DNA from 4 places in the Brevibacterium sp. GP-SGM9 genome. Region 2 is predicted to be linked to each of the others. Evidence: riboswitches for the same ligand, from Rfam matches in the RefSeq annotation. Region 2 holds a riboswitch; each other region holds the start of a gene.
What was found. A riboswitch is a leader RNA that binds a small molecule or an ion and turns the genes downstream of it on or off. The one in region 2 is predicted to bind thiamine pyrophosphate.
Positions count from the first base shown of each region.

Region 1: another riboswitch for thiamine pyrophosphate. It lies ahead of ACH82I_RS07535 (TenA family protein); the one in region 2 lies ahead of thiO (glycine oxidase ThiO).
Region 3: another riboswitch for thiamine pyrophosphate. It lies ahead of ACH82I_RS05945 (ECF transporter S component); the one in region 2 lies ahead of thiO (glycine oxidase ThiO).
Region 4: another riboswitch for thiamine pyrophosphate. It lies ahead of ACH82I_RS04225 (3-oxoacyl-ACP reductase); the one in region 2 lies ahead of thiO (glycine oxidase ThiO).

Region 1 is NZ_CP178563.1:1,637,818-1,644,962, reverse strand. Features, by position in the region: gene ACH82I_RS07565 (hypothetical protein) at 1-59, shown strand, start outside; gene ACH82I_RS07560 (phytoene desaturase family protein) at 89-1,570, opposite strand; gene ACH82I_RS07555 (hypothetical protein) at 2,000-2,257, shown strand; gene ACH82I_RS07550 (hypothetical protein) at 2,307-2,672, opposite strand; gene ACH82I_RS07545 (uridine kinase) at 2,849-3,502, opposite strand; gene ACH82I_RS07540 (ATP-grasp domain-containing protein) at 3,575-4,582, opposite strand; gene ACH82I_RS07535 (TenA family protein) at 4,717-5,409, opposite strand; TPP riboswitch at 5,406-5,512, opposite strand; gene ACH82I_RS07530 (VOC family protein) at 5,581-5,943, shown strand; gene ACH82I_RS07525 (MFS transporter) at 6,016-7,145, opposite strand, start outside.
Region 2 is NZ_CP178563.1:791,134-798,278, reverse strand. Features, by position in the region: gene ACH82I_RS03595 (thiazole synthase) at 1-621, opposite strand, end outside; gene thiS (sulfur carrier protein ThiS) at 623-865, opposite strand; gene thiO (glycine oxidase ThiO) at 862-2,079, opposite strand; TPP riboswitch at 2,070-2,172, opposite strand; gene thiE (thiamine phosphate synthase) at 2,184-2,918, shown strand; gene ACH82I_RS03575 (ketopantoate reductase family protein) at 2,920-3,867, shown strand; gene ACH82I_RS03570 (histone deacetylase) at 3,821-4,396, opposite strand; gene ACH82I_RS03565 (DedA family protein) at 4,403-5,074, opposite strand; gene ACH82I_RS03560 (histidine kinase) at 5,267-6,415, shown strand; gene ACH82I_RS03555 (response regulator) at 6,456-7,103, shown strand.
Region 3 is NZ_CP178563.1:1,293,898-1,301,042, reverse strand. Features, by position in the region: gene ACH82I_RS05980 (NAD(P)/FAD-dependent oxidoreductase) at 1-236, opposite strand, end outside; gene ACH82I_RS05975 (LysR family transcriptional regulator) at 383-1,273, shown strand; gene ACH82I_RS05970 (class I SAM-dependent methyltransferase) at 1,297-1,899, shown strand; gene ACH82I_RS05965 (DUF1016 N-terminal domain-containing protein) at 1,913-2,497, opposite strand; gene ACH82I_RS05960 (hypothetical protein) at 2,572-3,114, shown strand; gene ACH82I_RS05955 (energy-coupling factor transporter transmembrane component T) at 3,147-3,971, opposite strand; gene ACH82I_RS05950 (ABC transporter ATP-binding protein) at 3,979-5,475, opposite strand; gene ACH82I_RS05945 (ECF transporter S component) at 5,475-6,104, opposite strand; TPP riboswitch at 6,128-6,236, opposite strand; gene ACH82I_RS05940 (metallophosphoesterase) at 6,360-7,145, shown strand, end outside.
Region 4 is NZ_CP178563.1:928,463-935,607, forward strand. Features, by position in the region: gene ACH82I_RS04215 (LLM class flavin-dependent oxidoreductase) at 1-185, opposite strand, end outside; gene ACH82I_RS04220 (LLM class flavin-dependent oxidoreductase) at 182-862, opposite strand; partial or broken gene ACH82I_RS04225 (3-oxoacyl-ACP reductase) at 865-1,656, opposite strand; TPP riboswitch at 1,744-1,839, opposite strand; gene ACH82I_RS04230 (GntR family transcriptional regulator) at 1,958-2,650, shown strand; gene ACH82I_RS04235 (aspartate/glutamate racemase family protein) at 2,696-3,448, opposite strand; gene ACH82I_RS04240 (NCS1 family nucleobase:cation symporter-1) at 3,603-5,120, opposite strand; gene ACH82I_RS04245 (MFS transporter) at 5,375-6,826, opposite strand; gene ACH82I_RS04250 (MFS transporter) at 6,927-7,145, opposite strand, start outside.

The sequences.
Region 1 (7,145 bases), 850 kb from region 2:
TGGTCGAATGGGTCTACGACAACGACGCAGATGCGTGGAGGCAGACGCCGACTGGCTGAGAGCCGAAACGTCCTCGCGGGGACGTGGCTTAGGCCTGCGGTGACAGGCTCGGTGCCTCACTGATGCCGAATCGGTTCTTCAGCGCACGGCGGGCGGCGAACCAGCCGTTCATGCCGTGGACGCCGGGCGCCGGCGGTGTCGCCGCCGAGCACAGGTAGGCACCGGGCACGCCGAGGCTGTAGTTGTCCCAGCTCGTGCGCGGCCGCGCCATCATCCGGTAGAACGACACCACGCCGGTGGCGATGTCCCCGCCGATGTAGTTCTGATTGTGCCCGGCCATCTCGGACGCGGGGATCGAATTGTAGGCGACGATCGTGTCGCGGAACCCGGGTGCGAAGCGTTCCATCTGGCGGATGATGTACTCGGCCGGGTCGAGCGGACAGTCGAAGGGCACATGACAATACGTCCACAGCGGCCGCAGCCCGTTCACCTCACGCGTGGGGTCGAAGATGGTCGGGTCGGAGACCAGGCAGACCGGGTGCTCGGGCATCCGTCCATTCATCACATCCGCCTCGGCGGCGGCCATCTGCGCGCGTGTTCCGCCGACGTGGATGGTTCCGGCCCGGTTGACGTTCGGATCCGCCCAGGGGACGGGTCCGTTGAGGACGAAATCGACCTTGGCCGCGGCATTGCCCTGTCTGAAGCCGCGCAGCGCCCGGTCGACGTGGGTGGGCAGCAGTCCGGAGAAGATCTGGGCTGCACCCAGCGCTGAGGTGTCGAGCAGATAGGCGCGGGCCGCCGGCATGTTCGAGACATGCTCGATGCGCGCATCCGCGGTGACGGTCCCGCCGTGAGCTTCGAGGTCGGCGACGAGGTGGTCGATGATCACCTGCGACCCACCGATGGGGGAGGGCCAGCCGGCGGCATGGGCCACGGTCGAGAGCATCGTCGCCGTCGCCGCCGTGCCCATGCCCGGCAGCCCGCCGATCGCGTGCGCGGCAACGCCGGTGAACAGAGACTGGGTGGATTCGTGCGAGAGCGGAATGTTCCACGCCGGGCTCGCCTGGGACAGCAATCGGAGACCGAACTTCACGACGTTGGCAATGCCGGGAACGTCGCGGAGGGTCTCGGGCACGGATCGTTTGTCGCCGAGAGAGAGCCAGATCGCGTCGTCGACGCGCTCGAGCAGCGGAGCGAAGAACCGGTGCCATTCGGGTCCGGCCGCGCCGAGGTGGTCGACCGTTTCCGCAAGATCGTGAAATGCCAGCGCGGCGGGTTTGCCGTCGAGCGGCTGCGCATAGGAGATGTCCGGGGTGGTCAATTCCATGCCTCGGGCACGGAGGTCGAAGTCGACGAAGAAGGGGCTCGAGATCGCGAGGGGGTGGACGGCCGAGCAGATGTCGTGGGTGATTCCCGGGGCCAGGCCCAGGTCGAGGGTGCGGGCGCCGCCGCCGATGGTGGGCTGAGCCTCGAAGACCTGCACGGACAGGCCCGCGCGAGCCAGGGTCACCGCCGCGGCCAACCCGTTGGGACCAGTTCCGACGACGACTGCATCAACCTCAGTGCTCATGGGGCCAGTCTAGGTCAGAGGACAGGCACGGGTGCTCGAGCTCTGTGTTGTCGACGACCCAGGTGGCGCGTTCCCAGGGTGAGGCCTCTGCGAAGTAGAGCCGTTGCCCGCCGACTGAACGTGGCCCTATGGTTTTTCGGTGCCGATAGCTGACGGCATGAATCGTGCTGGGAGTCGTGGGCCAGTGATCTCTTCTGTCCTGCAAGAATGCGAGTCTCTGTCCTGACGCACTGTGGGCTGTTCTAAAGGTGATAGTGGTCAACAGGATCTATTTGACGAAGTCCGGATTCAGCTTCGAAGCTGGAGTCAGCAAGATAATTTGCGTTCATTTCCAAAGGGGAACGCCATGTTCACGTGCGCTCTGAATCGACAGCCGAAGCCTCGGGTCACGCTGTCTTCACTGGTGAGGAAAAGGTCTGCGGCTCAGAGATGAAACACTTCATTCTCGTGGTCGCTGCCGCGGCCGCCACCTTTCTGATCGCGGCCGCAGCAACGGTACTCACGCACAAGCAGATCGACCCGACACTGGTTCTGACTTGGGTCTTCAATACGGCGCTCATTATGGGAATCGTCGAATACGCGTGGTACTCCCGAGCGCGGTCTGCCCATGACACCGACGACCTTCGAATGGGAGGTCGTACGAGTCCCCGCGCAGACCAGCAGCCGCCGCCATTCGACGAGGAATAGCCGGATCAGGGCCTCGATCTCGGGAGCGCAGAGGCCGCGTGGCTTGTGTTCAATTTCTGGTCCGGTGGGAAACATTCTTCTTCTTGTCGATGACAATCGTCACCAGCCCCAGAAGCAGGAGTCCTGAAACGGAACTGATCCAGGCACCAGCAGAGCCGAAGAACGCTGAAACGGCACCAAAGGCCACGAGGACTGCGGACAACGTCAGATACACGTGTCGGCGGCCTCTGAATCGTTCGTCCGTGCCCTCACCAGACGCGAGCACCAGAGCTATCAGCGCGCTCAGCACCAGCGGGGCGAACTGGGTGATCGGGACGACTCCTTCGATGACCGGCATGATGACACCGCACGTCAGATAGGCGCAGTTGGCGGCAAACAGCAGCACCATCCCGGCTCGATACTTCGTCTGTTTCACTTGCACCTACTTCCGTCGTCCGTTTGCCCTTCTCCCCGACGTCAAGAGCCTGGCTCAGGCCGGAGGAATCACCACCATTCCAGGGTTTCCCCGGACCGGTGGGGATGTCGTTCCACGCGTTACCGACCAAGTCAGAGCAGAGGCCGCCGCAACCGTTGAGTGTTCCCGATGGCAGTTCAGCTCAGCCGTGGAGTATCGAGATCGGCGTTGTCGATGAACCAAGTGGCGCGTTCCCACGGTGCTGCCTCGGCGAAGTAGAGCCGCTGCCCGCCGACGTAGCGGTGGCTCGCCTCGGATTCCGGATCTGAATCGCCGAGGTGGGGAAAGCGTTGGTTTCCCCTCGGCACGGACACTTCGAAGGGAACCTTGACCCAGATGCTCGCATCCCAGATCTCGCGCAGTTCGGGACGGTGGAGGAAGATGCCGTCGACGAGGAGGACACAGTCCTCAGGCAGGTCGAGCACCTCCGGCGACACCGGTTGATCCGCATCGACGTCCCAGACCGCCGGAGTGATCACCGCTCCCCGGCGGAACGGTGCCACCACCACGCGTTCAAAGGCTGCGTAGTCATAGGAGTCGCGGTAGAAGGACTCGGGGCCTCGGCCCGCGGCATAGCGAACCGCTCGGGGGTGGTGGAAGCCATCGATGCTCACCGAGGCGACCGAACGAGCGCACGCGCCCTCTGCCGCCAACCTCACAAGCTCCTCGGCGAGGACCGTTTTGCCCGCACCGTCGAGACCATCGACGGCGACGATGGCGCGATGCCCCGGTCGCACTTCACGGATCGCTGTGAGCAGGCGGCGAAGAACTGCTCGACGCGCACTCTTCATACCGACCAGAGTAGCCGAGCCGCACCCTGCGGTCTCGGCAGCACTCGGCAGTCTCAGTGGGACTCGGCGGTCTCAGTGGGACTGTGTGAACGCCTCGGTGCCGGGCACCGCCTCGGCGAGTTCACCCTTGAGGAATTCTGCAATCCGATCCGCGGCAGCGATCCGGCCGGCCCCGCGTTCGGTGTCCTCGACGCTCGGGTTGTAGTTCGTGTTCGTGTTGATGTCGTAGACGACCTGTCGGCCATCGAGGGTCTCGATGAACTCGATGCCGGCGATGTCGATGCCCAGCTGACTCAACAGCGTCTCTAGCCTGCCGACGAGGGGAGTCTGCGCGGTGATCTCCTCCCGGCGGGTGAACGGATCGACCGCAGATGCCGATGTGCCGGGCACCGCGCACGCGTCGGCCGGGCAGAGTTCGAAGGATCCCGCGGAGACATCGACGCGCACGGCATAGTGCAACCGGCCGCCGATGAACTCGGCGCGGGTGATGAAGGGCTGCGCGGGCTGCAGGTACTCCTGCACGAGGGTGATCCCGTCGATCGGCTCACTGGACCCGCCGGGAGCGAAATCGCCTGCCGCGGCATCGAGCTCGGCATGAGAGTCGAAGCGACGCACACCGAGGCCTTTGCCGCCCTGATTGTGCTTCGTGATGAATGGGGGAGTGAAGTCCTGTGCCGCCGCGGCGAGTCCGGTGCCGCCGAAGACCGCCGAGGTGCGAGGTGCGTCGAATCCGTGCGCGACCAACTCCTGGTGCTGGCGGACCTTGCTGACCTCGAGCTCGTAGACATGCGACGCATTGATCACCGTGCGCCCCGCCGCCTCGAGCCACGCGAGCACGGCACGTCCGTACTCCTTGACATGGGAATCCGTGCGGGTATGAGCTGACGCCGAGAGCCGGGACCAGAACAGACCCTGAGGCGGCTCCGCCGTGAGGTCGATCTGAGCCTCAGGCAGAAGCCATTCGACATAGTCGACGCCGAGACGCTCGAGTGCCTGCGCAAACGGGGCGATCCATTCGGGATTGTCATGGATGATGTAGACCGCGGGACCGTCCGCGACGGGAAGCAGCTGTGTGCTCATCGGTGATACCTCGCATCCTCCAGCGGCAGTGTCGGGTGACTGAGTACACCCGCACCTCTGATCTGTTCAACAATCTTAGTCCGGGTGGTCTTATCCATGCGAGGGAAACAGAATATGGACCGAGTGCGCCGGGGTCACGAAACGTCGTTGACCGCGTACGCCTCATCGAAGAACGCCAACTCCAGATCGACCGCCCGTTGCCAGATCCGTGCCAGTCTGTCTTGCGCCGCCACGGACTCCGAGTCATCACCGGTGGGAAACACGCGGTCGAGCTCATCGACGAGGAACTGCACCCAGGCGCGGAAGTCCGTCCCGCGGTGCAGTTCGATCCACCCGGCGTGGACGTCTCGTTCCGGCAGCGGATCCGAACGCTCACCCCAGTCGAGGTAGAGCCACTCGGCGATGACGAGGACGACAAGCAGATCCGGGTACGAAGCCGAGTCGACGACCTCGTCCATCAAGTCGCTGAACCCTGCGGTCGGGACGGTCAGCTCGGGATCAGCGTAGGCGGATTCGCCGACTCCCACCTCGGCGAAGGCGCGGACGAAGTACGAATCCTCATCGGCCACGAGGATTCCGAGCTGCTTGGCGAACCGCAGCTTCGGCGTCAACTCGTCGGCGTGGGCGACGCAGGCGCCGAGCATGGACAGGAACGATTCGAAGAACTGATAGTCCTGGATCAGGTACGTGCTCATCACGGCGTCATCGACGGTCCGCGCGAACAATTCGGTGACGAACCTGTGTCCGACAGCGGCGTCCCACGCCTCTGCGGACCGGGCTCTCAGGGCGGTCACGGGTCCGCCTTCGTTCAGCTCAATAGTGGTCATTGCCGTGTCCTCACTTCCTCCGCCGGTGCTCACCGGATCAGGTTCAAAGGGTCTGCTCTTCGCACTCTCAGCGCCGCTTCTCGGCGCTCCCCTGGGGTGATTCGAGCCTAACACCAGCGCCTTCGCTCAGGGTCTCTTCTCTGCGTCAGTGCCGCGGCGTAGACTCGCATCATGGCTATCGCAAAGCAGCCCGTGGTCGTTCTCGACGCTCCTGATGCAGGCGAACTCGCCAAGTTCTACGGCGAACTCCTCGACTGGACTGTCAACGTCGATGAGGACGGAACCTGGGCAGAGATCACATCCGACTCCTGGCCGCCGATCTGCTTCCAGCAGGTCGAGGACTATCACGCCCCCAGCTGGCCCAGTCAGGCGCACCCGCAGCAGATGCACATCGACGTCATGGTCGATGACCTCGACGTCGCCGAGGCGGCTGTGACTGAACTCGGGGCAGGAAAGGCGGCCGACCAGCCGGGGGAGACCTTCCGCGTCTTCCTCGACCCAGCCGGACACCCGTTCTGCCTGTGCCAGAACTGATGAACTGAGCCGTCGGGGGCCTAGCTCGCCCGGAGGGCCGGTGCCGACGACCCAGATGCTCGCGCCCGGACCTCAGGCGTGCTCGGCCTCGCTGTTGAGCTCCTCGGCGAGGTCCTTCGCCTCCTCCTTCGACGCTGCCGACGGGGTCGAACCCCACAGGGGACGACGATTGCTCTCCGGCACGAAGTGGATGGCGATAAGTCCGACGACTCCGGCCGCCACCAGGTAGACCGCCGGCCACATGAGGAACCCGGTCGCATTGATCAGCGTCGTCATGACGAACGAAGTGGTGCCGCCGAACAGCGAGATCGAGACATTGAACGCGATCGCCAGGGCACCGGCGCGAACCATCGTCGGGAACAGCGACGGCAGAGTCGAGGGCATCGTCGCGCTGAAGCAGATGAGGCTCAGACCCATCACTAGCAGCCCGAGGAAGACGACGACGTCATTGTGACCGCGGATGAGCCACAGGGAGGGGAACGAGAGCACGATGAGCGCAATCGAACCTGTTCTCACCACGGCCTTGCGTCCGACCTTGTCCGAGACCCGTCCGATGATCGGAATGAGACCCAGGCAGGCGGCCATGACGAGGATCTGCAGGATCTGCGAGGTCAGTTCGGAGACCCCGCCGCTGCCCTGGATGTCCTCGACCATCGGGAAATAGAGCGGCATGAACGAGGTGAGCATGTAGTTCGTGACGTTCCAGGCCAGGACCAGTCCGCAGCAGGCGAGCAGGTTCGGCCACAGGGCGAAGATCTTCTTGAACTCGCCCTTGGCATGATTCTTCTGCTCCTCCTGCTCCGACAGCCTCTCCATCTCCTTGTAGGCGGGAGTGTCGGCGAGCTTCGTGCGCAGGTAGACGCCGATGAAGCCGAGCGGCAGGGCGACGAAGAACGGAATCCTCCATCCCCAGGATTCGAGGAATTCCGGGGTGGACGCGGCCTGGATGATCGTGGCGAACAGAGCGCCGAGGACATAGCCGGTGAACGTGCCGACTTCGAGCAGGCTGCCGAGGAACCCGCGCCGCCGGTCCGGAGCGTATTCAGCGATGAAGGTCATCGCATTGCTGTACTCGCCGCCGGTCGAGAAGCCCTGCAGCAGTCGGCAGGCGAGCAGCAGGAACGGCGCCCACAGACCCACGGTCGCGTAGTCGGGGATGACACCGATGAGGAATGTGCCCGCGGCCATCATGATCATCGTGA
Region 2 (7,145 bases):
GACCGCTGAGGCCAGGAGCACCGCGGTGCACCCGAGCTCCATCGCCAGAGCGGCATCGGAGGCGGTGCCGACACCGGCATCGAGGATGATCGGCACCTGCGCCCTGGCAACGATGGTTTCGATGTTGTGCGGGTTGAGGATGCCCAGACCGCTGCCGATCGGGGCCCCGGCGGGCATGACCGCGGCCACCCCGGCGTCTTCGAGCCGTTTGGCCAGGGCCGGATCGTCGTTCGTATAGGCGAAGACGGTGAACCCGTCGAGGACGAGTTCCTCGGCGGCGCGGAAGAGTTCGATCGGGTCGGGCAGCAGCGTGTCCTCATCGGCGATGACCTCGAGCTTCACCCAGTTCGTCTCGAGTGCCTCCCGCGCCAGCTGGGCGGTCAGTATCGCGTCCCTGGCCGTATAGCAGCCGGCGGTATTCGGCAGGACGCGGATGCCCAGGTCCTGCAGGAGTGCGAACACCGAATCGCGGGACTCGGCATCGAAGCGCCGCATCGCCACGGTCGTCAGCTCGGTGCCCGAAGCCTGCAGCGCCTCGGCGAGGATGCTCAGGGAACCGGCTCCGCCCGTGCCCATCACGAGGCGGGAGTTCATAGCCGCTCCATCGATGGTCCAGCTCATCTCAGCCTCCCTGCACAGCGGTGACGACGTCGACGGTGTGGCCTTCGTCCAGAGCGAACTCGGCCCATCGGCCGCGCCGGAGGACCTCTCCGTCGACGGCCACGGCGATGCCCAGACGTGTGCCGTCGCTCGGGGTGCCGTCGGGGCGAAGATCCCTGCCGACGATGCCGGCGACGAGCTCGAGCGCCGAGGTGGGGCCGGCGAGTTCGTGTTCCTCGCCGTTGAGTGTGATGGTCGTTGTCATGAGCGGCTCCTTGCCGTGGTCGCGTGCGGGGCAGTGAAGTTGAGGTCGGTGTCCGGGGGACGGATGTGGGCCGGAGTGGTGAACCGCTCCGGAGACACCGCATCGAGAGCCCCGGCCGGCAGCCACTCACAGTCCTCGTCGCAGGTGACTCCGCTGTCGGAGGCGAGTTCGGTGGCGAGTTCGGCGGTGAGTCTGCCGCCGAAGGGGGCGAGCAGGATGCCGTGGCGGAAATAGCCGGTCGAGATCACGCACCCCGGGTCGATGCGGCCGATGATCGGCACATCGTCGGGCGAACCGGGTCGGGCTCGGGTGGTGATGTCGGTGATCTCGGCGTCGAGGATGCCGGGGACGAGTCGTTCGCCGTCCTGGAGCAGCCGGTGGACTCCGCCGGCGTTGAGCCCGCCGCGTCCGTCCTCCCGGGAGGTGGCTCCGAGCACAAGCTCCCCGTCGGGTCGCGGCACAACATAGATGGGACGAGCATTGACCAGACCGCGGACGGTGCGGGTGAGCAGAGGCGGCGAACTCTCCGGTAAGCGCAGACGGATAACCTCGCCCCACACCTCACGCAGCGGCAGGCTCGGGGCCCCGATGATCTCATTGCAGCCAGCCCCGGCGGCGATGACGACCTGGTCGGCTTCGAGCCTGCCTCCGTCACCGAGGTCGACTCCGCAGGTGCGCTGCCCCGACCGGACCAGACCGGTCACTCGCTGGGTGACGAGATGATCGGAGACGGCCGAGAGAAGTGCCGCAGACAGCCGGCGAGGATCGATCGCATGGTCGCCGGGGATCCTCACCGCCCCGCACACGCCCGGCCCCAGCGAGGGTTCGAGCTCGCGGGCCGTCGACCCGCTGAGCAGCGTGGTCTCGAAGCCGTTCGCCTGCTGTAAGGCGGTGAGTTCGCGCAGCGAAGCGAGATCCGCCCGGTCTCCGGCGCAGACGAGGGTCTCGGCGTACGAATGCCCCAGATCGTGACCGGTCGCGCTCGCCACCGCTGCGGCGAACTCCGGGTAGAGCTCGGCGGAGGCGCGCATGAGCGGATACAGGGGAGACTGACCCCAGGCCACCTCGGCGGCGGGGGCGAGCATCCCAGCGGCGGCATGCGTGGCACCCGAGATGGGGGCAGGATCGACGATGGTGACGGCGGCACCGGAACGGCGCAGGAACCAGGCCGTCGACAGGCCGATGATCCCGGCCCCGACCACAATGGCGTGCATGGGCTTCTCCCTCCGGCGGCATGATCCGCATCAGGTCTGACGGTCGGCACGAAGCCCTCTCAGCCTCTTTATGAGGCTCCCGCGAACTCCTCTACTCTAGGATCATGGCCGCCGATAAGACAATGCGCACCGCAGTCCGAGACGCTCCGAGTCCGTCCGAGACCAGGACCAGAGGCTTCCGCGAAGACCGGCTCGAGGAGGCGAGGCTCTACGTCTGCACCGATGCCCGCAGTCAACGAGGCGACTTGGCCGAATTCCTCGACGCCGCCTATGCCGGAGGAGCCGATATCATCCAGCTCCGAGACAAGGGCCTCGAAGCCCGCGCGGAGATCGACGCGCTCATGGTGCTCAGAGAAGCAGCACACCGGCACGGAAAGCTGTTCTCCGTCAACGACCGTGCAGACGTCGCACTCCTCGTTGGCGCCGACGTCTTCCACGTCGGACAGGGAGATCTCACAAGTACGCAGGCACGGGACGTGCTGGGACCCGATGTGATCCTGGGGCGATCGACTCATTCCCTCGAGCAGGCGAAGGCCGCCGAGGCGGACCCCGACGTGGACTACCTGTGTCTGGGTCCCGTGTGGGAGACCCCCACCAAACCCGGCCGCGCAGCCATCGGGCTCGAGCCGCTGCGTGGCCTCGGTTCGGCGGTGAGCAAGCCCTGGTTCGCGATCGGCGGGATCTCTTACGGTGAGCGCCTCGCCGAGGTGACTGCGGCAGGAGCCGGTCGCATCGTCGTCGTCCGTGCGGTCACGGAGGCAGATGATCCCCGGGCGGCCGCAGGCGCGCTCAGGACCGCAGTGACGACGAATTCTGATGACAGCAGCGAGGTTCGCTGAGATGGGAGCACAGGACATGAAGATCCTCATCGCCGGCGCCGGAGCCACCGGCGGCGCGTTCGGAACCCGGCTGCTCGAAGCCGGACGTGACGTCACCTTCCTCGTCCGTCCGGCACGGGCGGAGAAGCTGCGCGCGAACGGCCTGCGCTTCATCGCCCCGGGGGAGGATCAGACGAACGACGTTGCCGTGCTCATTGCCTCCGAACTCGCCGAGGCGGCCGGGCCCGAACATGGCGACACCGCATTCGACCTGGTGATCGTCGCCGTCAAGGCCAACGGTCTCGAATCGATCATCGACGACATCCGCCCGGCGGTGGGCCCCGGAACGCAGATCATTCCCTTCCTCAACGGCATGGCACAGATCGACCGGCTGACGCAGGAGTTCCCCGGGCAGGTCCTCGGCGGACTCGTCAAGATCGTCGGCACCATCAAAGACGATGCGATCGTCCAGATGACGGATCTGGCGGTGATGACCATCGGCGATCTCGACGGAGCCGAGGTTCCGGCCGACATCAGTAAGACACTCGACGTCCCCGGCTTCAAGCTGCAGATCATCGGCACCATCGTCGACGGACTGTGGGAGAAATGGGTCTTCATCGCCGCCGCCGGTGTCGTCACCTGCCTGTTCCGAGCCCCGGTGGGAGCGATCATGGAAGCAGGCGGCCGGGACCATGTGGTCGCCATCGTCGACGAACTCGAGGCCATCGCCGCGGCCGCCGGTCATCCGGTGTCGAAGAGCTCGCGGGAGATGACACTGTCGATGCTCACCGCTGCAGGATCGGAATTCACCTCATCGCTCTACCGGGATGTGACAGCGGGTCTGCCGAGCGAGACGGAGCACATCCTCGGCGATCTGGCCCGAGCGGCGAGCGAACTCGGTGTGGCCACGCCCCTGCTCGACCTCACACTTGTGCAGCTGCGAGCGGGTGAGTCCCTCCGAGTGCGGTGACCTCGTCCTGACCGCGGCGCAGCATCGCCAGATAGGCCTCCGTCGGTACAGTGTGTTCGACGTCCGCGGCGCCGTGCGGGGCCGTGAACGTGATCAGCGGCACCTCGTCCCGGCGGCCGAGGACGAGCAGCGTCTCATAGCGTCCCGGTCCGACGGCATGAGAGGCACCGGAGGGCAGTTCGAAGGCGAGCCGCTCTACGGAATTCTCCGCAGACGGGGCGCGGTGCATCTCCTGTTCGGCGACATCCGCGAACTGTTCGGCGGTGATGAGATAGGCCTTGGCCGGCGTGGGACCGGGCACGGCGTGGTCGTAGGATGCCATGCCGCCGCCCCAGACACTGGAGTTCCCGGCGAAGTAGATCGAGCCGTGCAGTTCGATGCCGGACTCCGCCCGCGGCTGACTGTGGTCCCGCGCCCCGGGATAGGTGACGAACGCTCCCTCGGGACGACCGCCCTCGAGATAGCAGGCGAGCCTGTTCCGGGCCATGTTCGATCCGTAGCTGACGTACCAGACGAGTGATTCAGACATCTCCGTCTATCGTGCCATGTCGGCCTGAACTGTCGTCGAGCGGGTCGGTTCTCGGTGTGTCCGACCGGTGCCGTGCGGAGAGGATCGGTGCTCGGCGATCCGCCGGACCACCTCGGCGATGACGGTCACCACGAGGGCGATCCCGACTCCCAGCGCCACACCGAGCAGGGGACGGTCCTCGAAGACCAGCCCGCCCAGCAGGCCGATGGATGTGGAATAGCTTGCCCAGGCGAGCGCACCGAGGGAATCGAAGATCAGGAACCGTCCCACCGGAAACGCGAGCACCCCGGAGGCGATCGTCGCCGCCGTGCGCCCGCCGGGCACGAATCGGCCCGCGATGAGCGCGGCACCGCCTCGGCGGGAGAAGATCTCCTCGGAACGGGAGAGGACCCGGCCCAGGCGCGGATGGCGGCGCCACCGTTGGACCACTCCGCCCCCGCTGCGACCGACGAGGTGGGCGGCGAAGTCCCCGGCTACCGCACCGACGACGGCCGCGGTGAGCAGACCGAGAGGATGCGGCTGCCCGGTGGAGGCATAGGCGGCCGCCGTGATGAGCACCGTCTCGGACGGGACCACGGGCAGCAGCGAATCGAGTCCGGCGCAGACGAGGATGAGCAGGTACACCCATGGGGAGGTCACGGTGTCGGTGAGCATCTGCAGGGCGAGGTCCATACTCATCTACGGTAGTGACCCGCAGAGACGGCGGATACGAGGCACAGCGCAGGGCTGAGGTCGGTGGACCCGAGCACGGCCTGAGGTTCACCCGGGGCGTGCGCGCAGGCATGCCGGCGTCGGTATGCGGGAAACCGGAAGTTCGGACTGCGGTCGAACCCATGGGCGCGGGCAGACCCGCGTTGCTACGATCGACCCATGCCCTGGCCGATGTCGCTGACCGCTCGGATTCCCCGCGAGTCCCGCATGTTCGCGACCCGTTGGGCGGCAGCAGTGTGGGGCGTGCTCTGGGGCGGACTGCTGTTCCTGCCCCTCATCCTCGTCTCCTGCCTCCCGCCGAGCTCCCGGTGGGCGCACAGAGTCAGCGGCTGGGAGCGCGCACGCCAGTTCCGCGGCTTCGGGATCAGCCTGGGCCCGGATCCGGGACGACGCGTGTTCTTCTTCCTCAACGGCCTCATCGCCATCCTCATCCTCATCCCGGTCCTCAATCTGGCCAGCGGCTTCCTCTTCGTCACCCTCGGCTCGCTGATCCAGGGACTCTTCATCGGCGGCAGCATCACCATCGGCTTCGACGCCTGGACGATCACCCAGCCGACGCTGTTCGTCGGCGTCCTCTACGGGGCGGCGAACCTGCTGGGTGTGATCGCGCTCGCCGAGGCCGCGAGCTGGCTGCACGGGAAGGTCGACGGAATGGTCACCGAGGTGACCCGGCCGCATGCTCATCACACCCGCATCACCGAACTGCTCAAGACCCGACAGGGCGTGGTCGTGGCCATCGACGAGGAACGGCGCCGGATCGAACGCGACCTCCACGACGGGGTGCAGCAGAACGTCGTGTCCCTGTCGGTGCTCATCGCCCGGGCACAGCGTGCGCAGGATCCTGCCAAGGTCGCCCACCTCCTCGACGATGCGCTGGTCCAGTCCCAGGACCTCATCGATGAGATGCGGGAGGTCGCCTGGAGGGTCTACCCGACGGCACTGGACGAACACGGTCTGGGCACCGTGCTCAACCGGGTGGCAGATCACTGCCCGATCCCGGTGACGATCCTTACGGTCCCCGACCGACGGGTGCCCCAGGCCATCGAGTCCGCCGCCTACTTCGTCGTCCGGGAGGCAGTGACGAACGTCGTCAAGCACGCCGAGGCCGCATCCATCACGATCAGCGTCACCGCCGGGGAGCAGGCCCTCATCGCCGAGGTGGTCGATGACGGCCGTGGGGGAGCGGACCCGCACGGAAGCGGGCTGCAGGGACTCTCCCGCCGGGTGGGAGCCCTCGACGGCAGACTGAGCATCGACAGCGACGAGAAGACCGGAACCACTGTGAGAGCGGAGATCCCCTATGCCTGAGACCATTGCAACCCCGCACGCCTCGGAGACCGCCGAGGCGATGCGGGTCGTCCTCGCCGACGATGCTGTGCTGCTGCGTGAAGGAGTGCGCAGCCTCCTCGAAGACGAGGGCATCTCCGTCGTCGCCTCGGTCGATGACGGAGAGCAGCTGCTCGAAGCCGTGGCCGCACTGCGCCCGAACCTCGCCATCGTCGATGTCAGGATGCCGCCGACCCACACCACGGAGGGGCTCGAAGCGGCACTGACGATCAAACGCACCTACCCGGACATCGGGGTGCTCGTGCTCAGCCAGTACGTGCTGCGCGAATGCGCCACCGAGCTGCTGGGCACCGAAACCGTGGGAGTCGGGTACCTGCTGAAGAACCGGGTGACCGATATCGACCGGTTCCTCGAATCGGTTCAGCGGATCGCGGCGGGCGGCACCGTCATCGATCCCGATGTCGTCCGCCAGCTGCTCAACACCTCGGAGAAGCAGAATTCCCTGTCCGCGCTCACACCCCGGGAGAACGAAGTCCTCGAGGCCATGGCCGAAGGCCTGTCGAACCGCGGCATCGCCGAGCGGCTCTACGTCTCGATCAGCTCCGTCGAGAAGGCGATCAGTGCGATCTTCGACAAGCTCGGACTCCATGCGGGAGAGACGACGAGCCGTCGAGTGGCAGCGGTGCTGGCCTTCCTCGACCAGTCCTGAGGCCGCGCACCCCAGCCAAGGACACCTGAATGTGGTAAGAAT
Region 3 (7,145 bases), 500 kb from region 2:
AGGCTGCGGACCGAGAGGGCGATATTGAGCGCATCGGAGAATTGGCAGCGGACGCCGCCGGCGGCCTTCGACGTCGACCCCGATCCCGGGGTGTCGCGCTCGACGATCACGATGTCACTCACCCCGGCCTTGGCCAGATGGTAGGCGGTGGACGCTCCCATCACTCCGGCGCCGATGATGACCACCTCGGCGCTCGCCGGTGCGTCGTTCGTCTGTGCTGGTGCTGCGTTGTCCACGTTTCACCTCGCTGTGTCCTGCCGCGCCGACCTCGTCGTCGGCGAACTGTGGCCTGATGCCATTGTGCTTCCGATCACTTTTAAGGACAAGCGCGAGTCTGTGAAAACTGTTTTTAGGAAACGTGAAAACACTCTATGCTGAGCCCATGGGATGGACACTCGGACAGCTGCGTACCTTCGTCGCCGTCGCCGAACTCGGTTCGATGACGAGGGCCGCCGAGCAGCTCGGCTACAGCATCGGCGCCGTCTCCCAGCACATCACCGCGCTGCGCCGGGTCGTCGGCTCCGAGCTCTTCCTCCGCCGCGGCAGGGGTTTGGTCCTCGCCGAGGCGGGCCGAACCCTGCTCCCGCGTGCCCGGAGCATCCTCGCCGCGCAGAAGCAGGCCGAGATGGCCATGCTCGGTCGGGACTTCCGCAGCGAGGCCATCGTCACCCTCGGCGTCTTCGGCTCCGCGTCGACGAGAGCGCTGCCCGAGATCGTGCGGATCCTCGGCGACCGGCATCCCGATATCGGGGTCCGGGCCCGCGAGATCAATGTCGAAACGATGTCCGCGGCCGTCATCGACGGCGCCATCGAACTGGGCATCGGCATCAACTATCCGGCCGTGCCGCTGCCGCCGATGCGGGGGCTGAGCTGGCACGCCGTGGCCGCGGAGGAATTCGGCGTCGTGGTCCCGGCCGGTGCGCCCCTGCCCGAGCCTGAGGAGTTGGCTGAGGCCGATTGGATCCTGCCCCCGGCCGAGGAGCTATTCGGCCGAGCGATGCGCCTTGCCACCTCGGCGCTGGGGATCGCCGCCAAGGAGACTCACATCGTCACGGATACGGCCGTGGCGCTCGCCCTGGCCGGCACCGGACTCGGCCTGACCCTGGCCACGCCGATCATGATGTCCCTGGGCGGGCCGGACGTCGAGCTCCACCCGGTCACCGCAGGCTCCGACGCCGAGGTAGGCGGTCGGGAGATCATCGTGCTGACCTCCCCGGATCCGGCGGGGCCGGTCAGGGCCGTCGCCGAGGTGGTCGCCGAGGTCTTCGCGTGAGGGTTTCGGCCTAGGATTGGGCCATGAGCTTCGATCATCAGTGGAACAGGATCCGTGAGACCAACCCCGATCATTCGGCGAACTACGCCGAACGGTGGCGCAAACTCGTCGCCGCCGGGCACGACATCGGGGGAGAGGCCCGCTTCGTCAACGCCATGGCTCCGCGCGGGGCTCGCATCCTCGACGCCGGCTGCGGCACCGGTCGAGCCGGCGGACTGCTGATCAATGAGGGACATTCGGTCTACGGGGTCGACCTCGACGAATTCCTCATCTCCGTCGCAGAGGAGGACTTCCCGAGCGGCCAATGGCACACCGGTGACCTCGCCGTCTTCGACTTCGCATCCGCAGGAGTCACGGACATCGACGTCGCCTTCTGCGCCGGCAACGTCCTGTCCTTCCTCGATCCGGCCTCACGACGTCAGACGCTGTCGAACATCAAATCGACGCTGAAGTCCGGAGGGCGCTTCGTGGCCGGATTCGGAGCCGGACGTGGCTACGACTTCACCGACTTCATCGAGGATGTGGAGTCCGCCGGCATGATCGTCAACCTCAAGCTCTCGACCTGGGAACTCCACCCCTTTGAGACCGACAGCGGATTCCTCGTCCTCATCGCCGAACGGGTCTGAGGCTGCATCGCCCTCACCACGGACCCTGGAGGTCGTTCAGAGGTCCCTTCGACATGGCGATGAACGCCTCGGTGGCCGGGGACAGGGTCGCATCGGTGCGGGAGATGAAGGCGAAGTGGACGGGGAACGCCGGCGACAGGTGTGCCCATGACAGCTCGTCCCGGAGGGGATGGCGCTGGAGCTCGACGAGTGGCCGTTCATCAACGTCAGATCCGAGCGCCAGAAAATCAAAGACGAAAGGATCCTTAGTCAGGTGGCGTGCCAACGCGGAATCCTGCTTCTCAAGATGTGCAGCGAAATTTGACGAAGCGTTGCCCTCCCGGTCAATCAGTCTGCTGGAGATCTGCTGTTCGAGCACGTTTCGGGACCAGCCGTTTTCGGCCGCTGCTGCCGCATACCATTCTCGGGCGAGTTGACTGTCAACCTTGTCCAGAAGCATTCGGATGTGACCCCACGGAAAAATTCCCACAGCCTGTGGGACTTTTGCCGTCCACTCAGGCCAAGCGCGGGCAAATGACCGCATGTAGAACAAATCCTTGCGGGAAAGCCCTCTCATATCAGGAAACGCGGAACGCAGATCAGCTGCAAGTCGATTTATCTTGCGGCACTGACGTAGATACGGGTACCGAGAACACCATCGACGGGGGACTCACCGCCAACTAGACTTCTGCTATGGCGACGAAGGCAGTGAACATCGAGTCCATCGAGAAGGCGCTCGGAGAACCCTGGGCGAAGACGCGGGAGCGTCTCGAAGCGGCGGGAGGAGCCTCGGCGAGTCACAAGGAACTCGCCGATGCCCTCTATCCGCAGTTCGACGGCGTCGTCGACAAACACGGCTGGTGGGTCCAGGGTGCTGTCGTGGCCTATGAGCAGGAGATCGGCAGGCGGGTGCCCGGCCAACGCGCCGACGGAACCTTCGACGTCGCGGTCTCCCGCACGATCGTCGGGCAGCGCAGCGACCTCGTCGCCGCGCTCGCCTCCCACGTCGACGGATCCCTCAACGGGGTCGCTCTCTCCGCTGCACCTCGCACCTCGGAGACGGCGAAGCGCTCATTCTGGAGAGCGAACCTCGAGGACGGGACGAAGAGCGAGATCGCGGCCGAGACGAAAACCGAGGACAGATCGCTCGTGGTGATCACCGCGTCGAAGCTGCCGAGCCCCGAAGCGCTCGAGGACTGGCGGGCCTTCCTCAAGGGCTTCCTCCAGCAGTTCTGAGCGTGTCTGAGGACTGAGCGAATCCTGACCTCTCAGTCCCCGCCGATGATCGGGTTCCACGTACCCAGGACATGAGCCGCGACGATTGCGAGCACGCACACGCCCATCGCGAGCACCACGACCACGAGATCACGGGCGCCGAATGTCGAACGCCTCCGCCACGTCCTGCCGGGACGCCCGAACGCTCTGCCCTCCATCGCCATGGCCAGAGTGGTGCCGCGGCGGATCGAGACCACAAGCAAGACGAAGACTCCGCCGAATAGACTCCCCGTGCGGCGGAGGATCGATCCTCCGGCCACACCTCTCGCGCGTCTGGCCATTGACAGGGTCTGCCATTCGCTCACGAGCAATCCGAGCAGCCGGGAGGCCGCGAGCACCGAGACGACGACCACCTCGGGCAGTCGCAGATGTTGGATGAGGGCATCGGAGAGGTCGCGCGGATCGATCGTCGAAGCGAGCACGATGAGCGGAATCGCCAAGGCCAGGGCACGGACGAAGATCGCCGCCGCCGCATCGAGAGAGCCTGTGGTGATGAGCAGCAGGCCGAGATCGATGACGACGGCTCCGGTCTTCTCCGCGAGGATTGCCGTGCCCCAGGCCGCCAGCAGCGCACCGAGCGGCAGGAACCACAGGCGCTTGAGCGCGGCGAAGAGGTCGAGCCCGGTCGCCGGCAGGCCGAGCAGGGTGAACCCGAGGACCACGCCCGCCGACACGAGGTCGATGCTCAGCAGCGCCCCGACCATGAGGATGAGTGCCACGGCGATCTTCGTCAGCGGATTGCATCGGACCAGGGCGGTCCGGCGCACCACAGGAATGAGCTGGCTGGGGTCTTCGACCTCGGAGCGTTCTGCCTGCAATCGAGTCTCAGTCGACACGAGCACCCCGTTTCGCCTCGACCCGAACACCGGACCCGGAGGCCGGAAGCTCGACTCGTCTGGCACCGATCGCATCGAGGAAGGCGTGGTCGTGGCTGACCGCGATCACCGCGGTGCCGTGGGCGAGCACGTCGAGGAACAGTTCGACCAGTCCCGCCCAGGTCAGTGCGTCCTGGCCGAAGGTCGGTTCGTCGACGATGAGGACCCGCGGGCGGGGAGCCATCATCGCCGCCACCGACAGCCGCCGCTTCTCGCCGCCGGAGAGTCCCTGCGGATGCGCCTCGGCAAGACCGTCGAGACCGAGCACATCGAGCAGCTCGGAGACCCGGACATCGATCTCGGTCGCCGACCAGCCGGCGAGCTTGGGCCCCAGAGCCAACTCCTCGGCGACGCTGCGGGAGAGGAACTGATGCTCGGGCTCCTGAAAGACCATCCCGATCCGCGGCGCCAGCTGGGCCGAAGGCCAACGGAACGGTCGGGCGTGCTTCGTCCCGGTCCGCAGCCCCGCCTCGGCGAGGACCTCACCGGAGAATTCCGGGATCAGCCCGGCCAGGGTCAGTGCCGTCGTGGACTTGCCCGCGCCATTAGGGCCGAGGATGCCCACGACCTCACCCGCCCGGATCGCGAGGTCGAGCCCGACAGCGGCCGGGACCTTCGCCCGCGCTCGCCCCACACTCAGGTCCCTCGTGCGCAGCAGCACCTCGCTTTCGGTGTGATCTGCAGGTTCGACCGGGCTTCTGTTCTCGTGGCGCCCGGGTACCCAGATCCCGCACTCATGCAGGACCTCGGACAGCGCCGGATCGTCGAAGATCCGCCTCGGCGGGCCCTGGGCGAGCAATCCACGGCGTCCGATCACGACGACGGTGTCGACGTGGTCGAGCCACAGGCTCACCCGGTGTTCGACGATGAGCATCGTCGCCGAGGTGGCCGCCTGGGTGGCGAGAATCGCGTCCCGGACCGCTTCCGCGGAGTCCGGGTCGATGTTCGCGGTGGGTTCATCGAGGACGATGACCTCGGGAGACATGGCGTGGATCCCGGCCAGGGCCAGACGCTGCTTCTGGCCGCCGGAGAGTGCCGCGGTCGGGTGATTCGCCGGCAGTTCGAGGCCCATTGCCGCCAGTGAGCTCGGGATGCGCGACTCGATGGTCGCGGCGGGCAGGCTCAGGTTCTCCATTCCGAAGGCGACATCGTCGCCGACCCGGGAGAAGATCACCTGCGAATCGGGGTCCTGGAGGACCAGCCCGGTGCCGCCTCGGCGAGGATCCGGTGCGGCGTCTCCGACGAGCAGCTCACCGGTCGACTCTCCCGACTCAGCCGGCAGGACGCCGGCGATCGCATGCAGAAGCGTGGTCTTGCCTGCCCCGGACGGGCCGAGCAGGAGGATCTTCTCACCGGCGGCGATGTCGAGATCGAGGGGGCCGACGGCGGCTCGTTCGCGGTCGGCATGGGTCCACGAGTAGCCGTGCGCCGTGATCGGCAGGGACATCAGCGGATGCGGCCGGAGGCGAAGGAGCTCAGCGCCCCGGTGCGGGCGATCGCCCGGTAGGCGTACCAGGCGCCGATGCCGGAGATCACGGCACCGGAGACGATCGCGCACACGGCGTAGGCGATCTGGAAGCTCGGCTGCCATTCGGCGTTGTACATGATGTTCTCGCTCACGGACATGAAGGCCCCGGCCATGAGGCCGGAGAGTGTGGTGATCCACAGTGAGAACCGGCGGTAGCCGAAGGCCGCGAAGATGATTTCGGCGCCGAGGCCCTGGATCAGCCCGGACAGCAGCACGGTGGCCCCGAAGTGCGAACCGAGGACGGCTTCGACGACGGCGGCGATGAGTTCGCAGAGCAGGGCGGCACCGGGTTTGCGGATGATGGCTCCGGCCAGGGGTCCGGCGAGGACCCAGAGTCCGGCGATCAGTCCGATCGAGGGTGGGAAGGCCTGGAAGCCGAGTTCGAGGACCTTCCAGCTCAGGGCCAGCACCCAGAAGATCAGTCCGACGGCGATGCCGAGGACGGCTGTGGTGACGTAGTCGACGACCCGCCACTTCTTCGTCTTCGGTGCCTGGGTGTGTGCGGGTGCGGTCTTCGCAGCGGGTTCCGGTGCGGTCGTTTTCGGCATTGTGCCTCCTCAGATCAAGGAGGGGTAGAAGAGTCTCGACTTCCTTCGGCGGTGCTAACCGCATCAGGTTCGAGGGTCTGCAGCTTCATCTGCACTCTCAGCGCCCCTCGCGGCGCTCCCCTGTCGTAGCCACCACTGTACAACAGGGTCTGGGTTCGGCCGAGCCGTTCTCATCATGGAGCGTTCACCTGCCGTTTCAGGCAGGGACGTATGCCGCAGACTCTTCTGTTACTACTGCTCGGTAGGAATGGTCTGGTGAAAACTCAGCTTCTCATCAGGTCCCTCAGCTCCGCGTCGGTTCTCGCACTTCTCACCGCGTTCGTCGCCGCTCTCGTTCCGGCTCACGCCGAGGTGGTCGAGGACTCGACGATCACCGATCCTGTTCTGCAGGTCGGTGCGGATGAGTTCTCCCGCAATCTGTCGTGGATGAGCGAGAGCTCGGATGGGGGAGAGGTTCGGTGGGTGAAGGTCTCCGAGCTCGAGGGCGAAGAGCTGCCCGAAGACGCCGACAGCGCTGAGACCTCCGATTCCGGTCGCTCGTCCGATCTCAAGCGACATTACAACCATGCGAGCATGACCGGTCTGGAAGCGGGCACCGAGTACGCCTACCAGGTTGGCAGCGAAGAAGATGGGTTCACGTCGGTGGAGACCTTCACCACCGGCACGCCGGGCGGGGACAGCGAGTTCCTGGTCTTCGGTGATCCGCAGGTCGGCTCCGGCAGCGGTGAGCCCGATGATGCGACCGGTTGGGCTCGGACGCTGAGTTCGGGTCTGACCACGGCCGAGGCGCCGCGCTTCTTCTATTCGCTCGGTGATCAGGTGAACTCGGCGGGCGATCAGGACGAGTACGCACAGTATCTCGCTCCGGAGGCGACCCGGACCGTGCCCCAGGCGACGACGATCGGCAACCACGATGTCGGCTCGAAGTCATACGAGCAGCACTTCAACCGACCGAACGTCAGCCAGGATCACGGGGGAGACGGACTGATCACCTCCGGCGGCGACTACTGGTTCATCGACTCCGGCGTGTTGTTCATCAAC
Region 4 (7,145 bases), 140 kb from region 2:
TAGGTGACGAGCCCGGGCATGACCGTGACCGAGTCGGGGTCGCGTCCGGCGGTCGCGGCACGGGCGAGGACGTCCTGCCTGTATTCGAGTGCCTGTTCGAAGTCCCAGGCGACCGCGTAGACGCCGTCGGCGAACCGGGCCGCCAGGTCCCGGCCCGGCGCGGAGGCGCCGGCTTGGAAGATCACCGGTCGGCCCTGCGGGGTCGAGGGGATGTTGAGCGGGCCCGCCACAGAGAAGTGATCGCCTGAGTGGTCGATCGACTGCAGTCGATCGACTGCAGTCGAGATTCGTCGACATAGTCACCGTCGCGATCGGCGAGGATCGCCTCGGCCGGCCACGAGTCCCAGAGCCTGAGCATCACCGAGGTGAATTCCTCGGCCCGAGCGTAGCGCTGCGCATGCGCGGGCAGTCCGTCCATGCCGTGGTTGCGTGCCTCGGCGTCGGTCGTCGAGGTCACGATGTTGACCCCGGCCCGGCCACCGGAGATGTGGTCGAGGCCGGCGAGGATCCGCGCCGCGTGGAACGAATCCCAGAAGCTCGCCGAGATCGTGCTCACCAGTCCGATATGCGCCGTCGCTCGGGACAGTACGGTCAGGGTGGTCAGCGGTTCGAGAAGCCACCGCGGGCCGTTCGCCAGGCCCGGGACTCCGGCCGACTGTCCGTCGGCGAGGAAGAAGGCGTCGAACCGTCCGCGTTCGGCGATCCGAGCCAGTTCCTCCCAGTAGGTGATGTCGCCGAGGCGCTCGACCGTCGAATCCTCGGCCCGCCAGGCCGCCGAATGGTGTCCGCAGCCGTGGGCGAAAAGATTGAGATGGACCGGACGATGCGGCGTCGGGTCGTGGGGCGTCTGGTCGTGAGACATCCGTTCTTCACCAGTCCTCCGTCGACGACGAGATTCTGACCGGTGATCCCCCGCGACCAGGGTGAGGCGAAGATGAGTGCGGAGTCGGCGAATTCCTCCGGGGTGGTCACCCGCTGCAGCGGGGTACCGGCGGCGATTCCGTCGAAGACCTCTGCGGGTGTCGCGGCGCTGGCGTCCGTGGTGCGCAGCAGGCCGCCGCTGAGCATATTCACCCGCACCTGCCTGGGCCCGAGGTCGGCGGCGAAGGTTCTCGTCAGCGACAGCAGCGCCGCCTTCGCCGCAGTGTAGTCGTGGTAGGGCATGACCGGGTTCTGGAACAGGTTGGTGCCGATGTTGATGATCCGGCCCGATCCGGCCTGTGCGAATCCGGCCAATGCGGCCTGGGTGGTGTTCGTCGCCGCTCCGACGGCACCGTGGAACTGTGCCGTCAGCGCTTCGACGGTGATCTCCTCGGCGTGGGGTCGGGCATCGCCGTTGAAGGAGAAATCGATGAGTGCGTTGTTGACCACCGTGGTGATCGGAGCCGCGAAATGCGCAGCCGCCTCGGCGAACAGGGCGTCGACCTGTGACCGATCACGAACGTCGGCGCGGATCGCGACGGCCCGGTCGGGATGCTCGGCGGCGAGCCGGCGAGCGGAGTCTTCACTGGTGAGGTAGTTGATGACGACCTTGGCGCCCTCGCGGAGGAAAGCCCTGGTGAGGCTGAGTCCGAGCCCGCGGGCGCCCCCGGTGATGAGGACGATCTGCTCGTTGATCGGCGGGTTGCTCGTGGTCTGGTCGGTGGTCTCGCTCATGTGCGTTTCCTTATGCTCATGGCGAAGGAACGCCGTACGGGTCGACGGATGGACGATCACCGAGGGGTCACCTCGGTGACGGTGCGCAGTCGATCCTGCGGACAATCCCTTCGCCGGTACTAACCGGATCAGGTTCGACGGGTGTTCTCTCAGCCCTCGCTCGGGGCACCCCGTGTCACTGCCTGCGACCATAGCACGAGCCTGCACCACCGCGAACCGCAATCTCGCGGTCGAATCCTGCCTTCGAATCAGCCGCCTTCGATTCCCGTCCAAGCAGGACCGACAATGAGAGAATGACCAGGTGAAGAACAATGACACTCCACGCTCAGAGACAGTGCGGGTCACCGATGCCCTGCGCAATGAGATCATCGACGGAGTCAGGAATCCCGGAGACCGACTCGTCGAGAGGAACCTCGCGGCCGAACTCGGAGTCTCCCGCGTCCCGGTGCGCGAAGCGCTCAAACAGCTTGCCGCCGAGGGGCTGGTGACGAACAGACCCAACACCTGGTCGACTGTCCGCGACTTCTCCCCCAGCGACATCGCCGATCTCAACGAGGTGCGCACGGTCTTCGACACCCTGTCCTTCGAACTCGCCGCGCAGCGCCACACCCGCGACGGACTCGCGCGCTTGGAAGCGACGATGCAGAAGGGGCAGGAGCTGTCTCGGGCCGGGGATGCCGTCGGCGCTCATCGCTGTGCTGCCGAGTTCCATGCGATCGTCACTGAGCTCTCGGGCAATCAGCTCCTCGTCGAGATCGGCGAGCTGCTCGATTCCCGCATGCGCTGGCAGCTGAGTCAGCATGATGACCTCGATTTCGTCGCCACCGAGCACGCCGAACTCTACGAAGCCATCGCCCGCCGGGACCAGAGCAGGGCCCGCGAGCTGGCGATTCGGCACCTGGGCACCAGCCAGGAGCAGCACGACAAGCACAAGGAGCGTCTGGCCAATTCGCCTGGCGGCGACGATGCCGAGGAATCACCCGGTCCGAACTGAGTTCCGGGGCCGCGGCAAACTCAGAGCTCTTGCGCTGCGGGTACTTCAGTCCGCTTCGTGCGCGGAGACGGCTGCGTTCTCACCCAGAGGCCAGCCGCGCATCTGCTTCGGCCTGGCCGGCGCATAGGTGCGCACCTTCGAGGTCGACAGGCCGAGGCCGACAAGTGATTCGGCGAGTCTGACTGCGGCCGTGACTCCGTCGACGACCGGGACCTGGCACCGGTCGACGATCGAGTTCGCGAGCTCCGCCATTCCCCCGCAGCCGAGAACGATGACCTCTGCACGATCACGCTCGACCGCCTCGGCGGCCTGCTCCGTGATCGCGGCGACGGCACGTTCGGGCTCGTTCTCCAACTCGAGCACGGCCATCCCGGAGGCCCGCACCGAGGCGCAGTGGGTGTGCAGTCCGGCCAGGAGCAGCCGATCCTCGATCAGCGGCACGGTGCGATCGAGGGTGGTCACGACCGAGAAGCGACGGCCGAGGAACATCGCCAGGCCCGCTCCCGCCTCGGTGATGTCGATGACCGGAACGTCGAGGAGTTCCTGCAGGCCTTCCCTGCCGTGCTCGCCGTAGCCGGCTTGGATCACGGCATCGAAGTCGCCTTGGTGCTTGAGCACGGCGTCCATCACCCCGAGCGCGGCGAGATGGCTCTCGACGTTGCCCTCACAGGACTCGGCTCCGAACGTCGGGGTCACCCCGATGATCTCTGTGCCCGCCGAGGCGGCCGACCGGGCCGCTGCGGCGATGCCTTCGGTCATCGATTCGGTGGTGTTGACGTTGACGACGAGGATCTTCACTGAGGTCTCCTGGGGTGCGGGTCGATTGAGGTGCGGGTCGGTGTGCGGTCGGGGTACGGGGCGTTGTGTGGTCGGTGTGCGGGGCGGTGGTGTGCAGTCGGGGCGGCACGTCGCGCAGCGCAGCGCTGCATTGTCGGCGGGTGGTGCGCACGGCTCAGTGGGTCGTCGGCACCGCGATCTCTTCGCCGTCGACCTCACGGAAGGTGAAGTCGCGGCGGGCGATGAAGAAGTAGATGAGCGCCGCCAGGGCAGCCCCGCTGAACCAGGAGAACTCGGACAGGCCGGCGAAGGCCGGCACCAGGGCGAAGACCAGCGAGATCGCCGAGGCGGGAACGAAGGCCCCGATCGCCCGCCAGTTGACACCGTGGTGATAGAAGTACTCGCCGTCGTTCGCCTCGGTGTAGAGCTGCGGGACGTTGACCTTCGTCTTCCGGATCACCCAGTAGTCGACCATGATGATGCCGAACAGGGGTCCGAGCAGGGCACCGAGTCCGCCGAGGAAGTAGACGATGACGACAGGTGAGTCATAGAGGTTCCACGGCAGGATGACGAAGCCGATGACGGCCGAGATGATCGCCGCCGAACGGAAGTTGAGGTGCCGCGGGAACAGGTTCGTCAGTGCATAGGTGGGAGCGACGAAGTTCGCCATGAGGTTGACCGCGACGGTGAGTACGAGCAGGGCCAGGGACGCCAGTGCCAGCAGGATCGGATTGCCGATGGCCTGGACGATATCGGCCGGCGAGGAGATGACGGTGCCGTCGATCTCGTACTGGGCCCCGGCCAGGGAGATGACGACGAGGCCGAAGACGAGCATGTTGATGGGGATTCCCCAGAAGTTTCCGACGACGATCGAGCCCTTCTTCTTCGCAGCGCGGGTGAAGTCGGAGAAGTTGAGCACGAAGGTGCCGTAGATCGCCACCCACAGGGAGCCGCCGCCGAGGATGTGCATCCACATCGGCCATCCGGTCAGTGCATCGTCTCTCGACCAGGCGATGGAGAAGTCCACGCGGGCGAGCATCCAGATCGCCAGGGCGAGGAAGGTGACGAGGATGATGGGACCGGCGATGGCCTCGTACTTGCGGATCATCTCCATGCCGTAGCTGACGATGATGACCTGGACGATCCAGAGCAGGGTGAAGGAGAACCAGCCGAGGCCGGAGAGTCCGAGGAATTCGGTGTCGGCCCAGGTCTGCAGGCCGGGCACCAGTGAGATGAGCAGAACGTTGAGCACGCTCGAGGCGAGGTATGTCTGGATGCCGAACCAGGCGATGGCGACGATTCCCCTCACCGAGGCGGCCAGCTGGGCACCGTGGATGCCGAAGGCGATCCGGCTCATCACCGGATAGGGCACGCCGGTCTTGTGCCCCATGAACCCGGAGAGGGTGAGCAGGAAGAAGAGGAGTGCCGCACCGACGAGGAGTGCGACGAGAATCTGCCACGCACCGAGCCCGAGTGCGAAGAGTCCGAGTGCGAACCCGTAGTTGCCCAGCGAATGGACGTCGTTGGCCCACAGGGTGAAGACGCTGTAGGCGGTCCAGCTGCGTCCTTCCTTCTGACTCGGGGCGAGGTCGGAATTGTAGAACCGGGGGCTGATGCGATGAGCAGCCAGCTGCTCTTGGCTCGGTCCCAGGCGCTGCGGCACGGACTCGTTCGTGATTTCGGCTTTCCTCATACGGCTCACTGCTCACATCCGAAGGGCAGACCGCTGGGATACCAAATTATCGCTCGCGGCTCTGCGACGCTGATTACTGTCCGAGCCAGCGTAACCTGGCTCACATCAGGTTCGCAAGAGCGAGTTCCTCTGGATCTCACGGGCCGCAGCGCTTCAGGACGCTTCGAGCAGATCGCACAGATCGAACAGGACCCGCATCACCGCATCATGACGGCGCCCCTCGTTTGGCATACCATTAGTTGAATCGTTCCAGTCTATGCTTCGTCTTCGACGTCCTTGGCGGTCGGATCCCACTTCACGATGCCCACGGCGATGGCTCCGGCCAGCGGCGCGCAGGCGACGATCCAGAACACTCCGGTGCCCAGTGAGGCCGCGAGGATCGGGAACATGATGAGCGAGACGATCGAGAAGGCCCGCAGCACGGACTGGTTGAATCCGATGCCGATGCCGCGCAGCCGTGTCGGGTAGGACAGCGTGGCGTAGTTCATCAGGTTCGCGCCGGGTCCGCCCGCCTGGGCGAAGACGAAGGCGGCGAGCATCGCCACCGAGACGAGGACGAGCGCCCCGCTGGGGATGCCGACGACGGCGAGCAGGGCCAGGGCGATCGCCTGGATCACGAAGCCGACCAGTGTGATCCTGCGGGTGCCGAAGCGGTTGACGATGGTCATGCCCAGCAGTCCGCCGATCGCGCCGAAGCCGAGGTTGATGATGAGCGAGGACACGATCGTGATCAGCGGGGTCTGGTGGAACAGGGTGGTGATGATGAGCGGGGTGCCGTAGGCGACGGCGTTGTAGCCGAAGGTCGAGAACACGGAGACGCAGAGTGCGACGATCGTGCGCACCCGGTAGCGGGGAGCGAAGAGTTCGGCGAAGCCGCTCCACTGTCCTCCCGCAGGCTTGGTCTGAGCTCCTCCGGTCGCGGATGAGCCGCCGAGGGCGTCGGGGGCGAGTTCGACTTCGAGGTTGTGATGGGTGCGCATGACGTCGACGGCCGCACGCAGATCACCCTGGTTCGCCAGCCATTCCGGTGATTCCGCGAGGTAGCGGCGGCGCACCAGGAGCACGATGAGCGCGGGGACGGCTCCGAATCCGACGACGATGCGCCAGAGGATGGCGTGCTGTTCGTAGGGCAGGCTGATGAAGATGATGAGCACGACGAGGTAGCCGATGCCGGTGGCTGTGTACCAGGCCGGTGACCAGGCGTTGACGCGCTGTGAGCGGTTGCCCTTGCCCTTGAGTTTGGAGAACTCGGCGAGGAAGGCCATGGCCACCGGCAGGTCGAGGCCGACCCCGATGCCCATGACGAATCGGAAGGCGATGAGCACCCATTCGTTCGGTGCGAGTGCGCAGCCGATGGCGGCGACGACGAAGAAGACCATATCGGCCATGAACAGCTTGTAGCGTCCGAAGCGGTCCACGAGGTACCCGCCGAAGAGGGCGCCGATGACGGCCCCGATCATGATCGAGGCGTTGACCAGCCCGGTCATGAACCCGGAGAGGCCGAACTGCTCTTGGATCGCGGTGATGCCGAAGGCCAGCGAGGAGAAGTCGTAGGCGTCCATGAAGATCCCGCCGAGGGCGAGGATGATCACGGCCTTCGTCTTCGTGCCTTGGGAGCCGAACTCGGCGAGGATCGCATGGATGTCGGAGGCGCTGCGGACGGTGCGGGTGTTCACCGCACCGGCGGCGATGTCTGGATTGCTCACAAGCGACGATTATGACGCTTCGAGTCGACGCCGCCGCAGTCATGCGTCACACGGCGTCACTCATGTGCGCAGCCTCACAGGTGCGATTCACACGCGCCGCTCACTCCAGTTCGACTCCGCGCTTCTCCGGGAGCAGGAACATCGCGAGGAACTGGATGACGTAGATCAGCGGCAGCAGCGCGAGAGCGAAGCCGAAGCCCAGGGATCCGGCCAGCAGCGCGATGACCATCGGGGCGAGTCCGCCGAGGGCGCGTCCGATGTTGAAGATGACGTTCTGCGCGGTGGCGCGGATCGCGGTCGGGTACATCTCCGCCAGCAG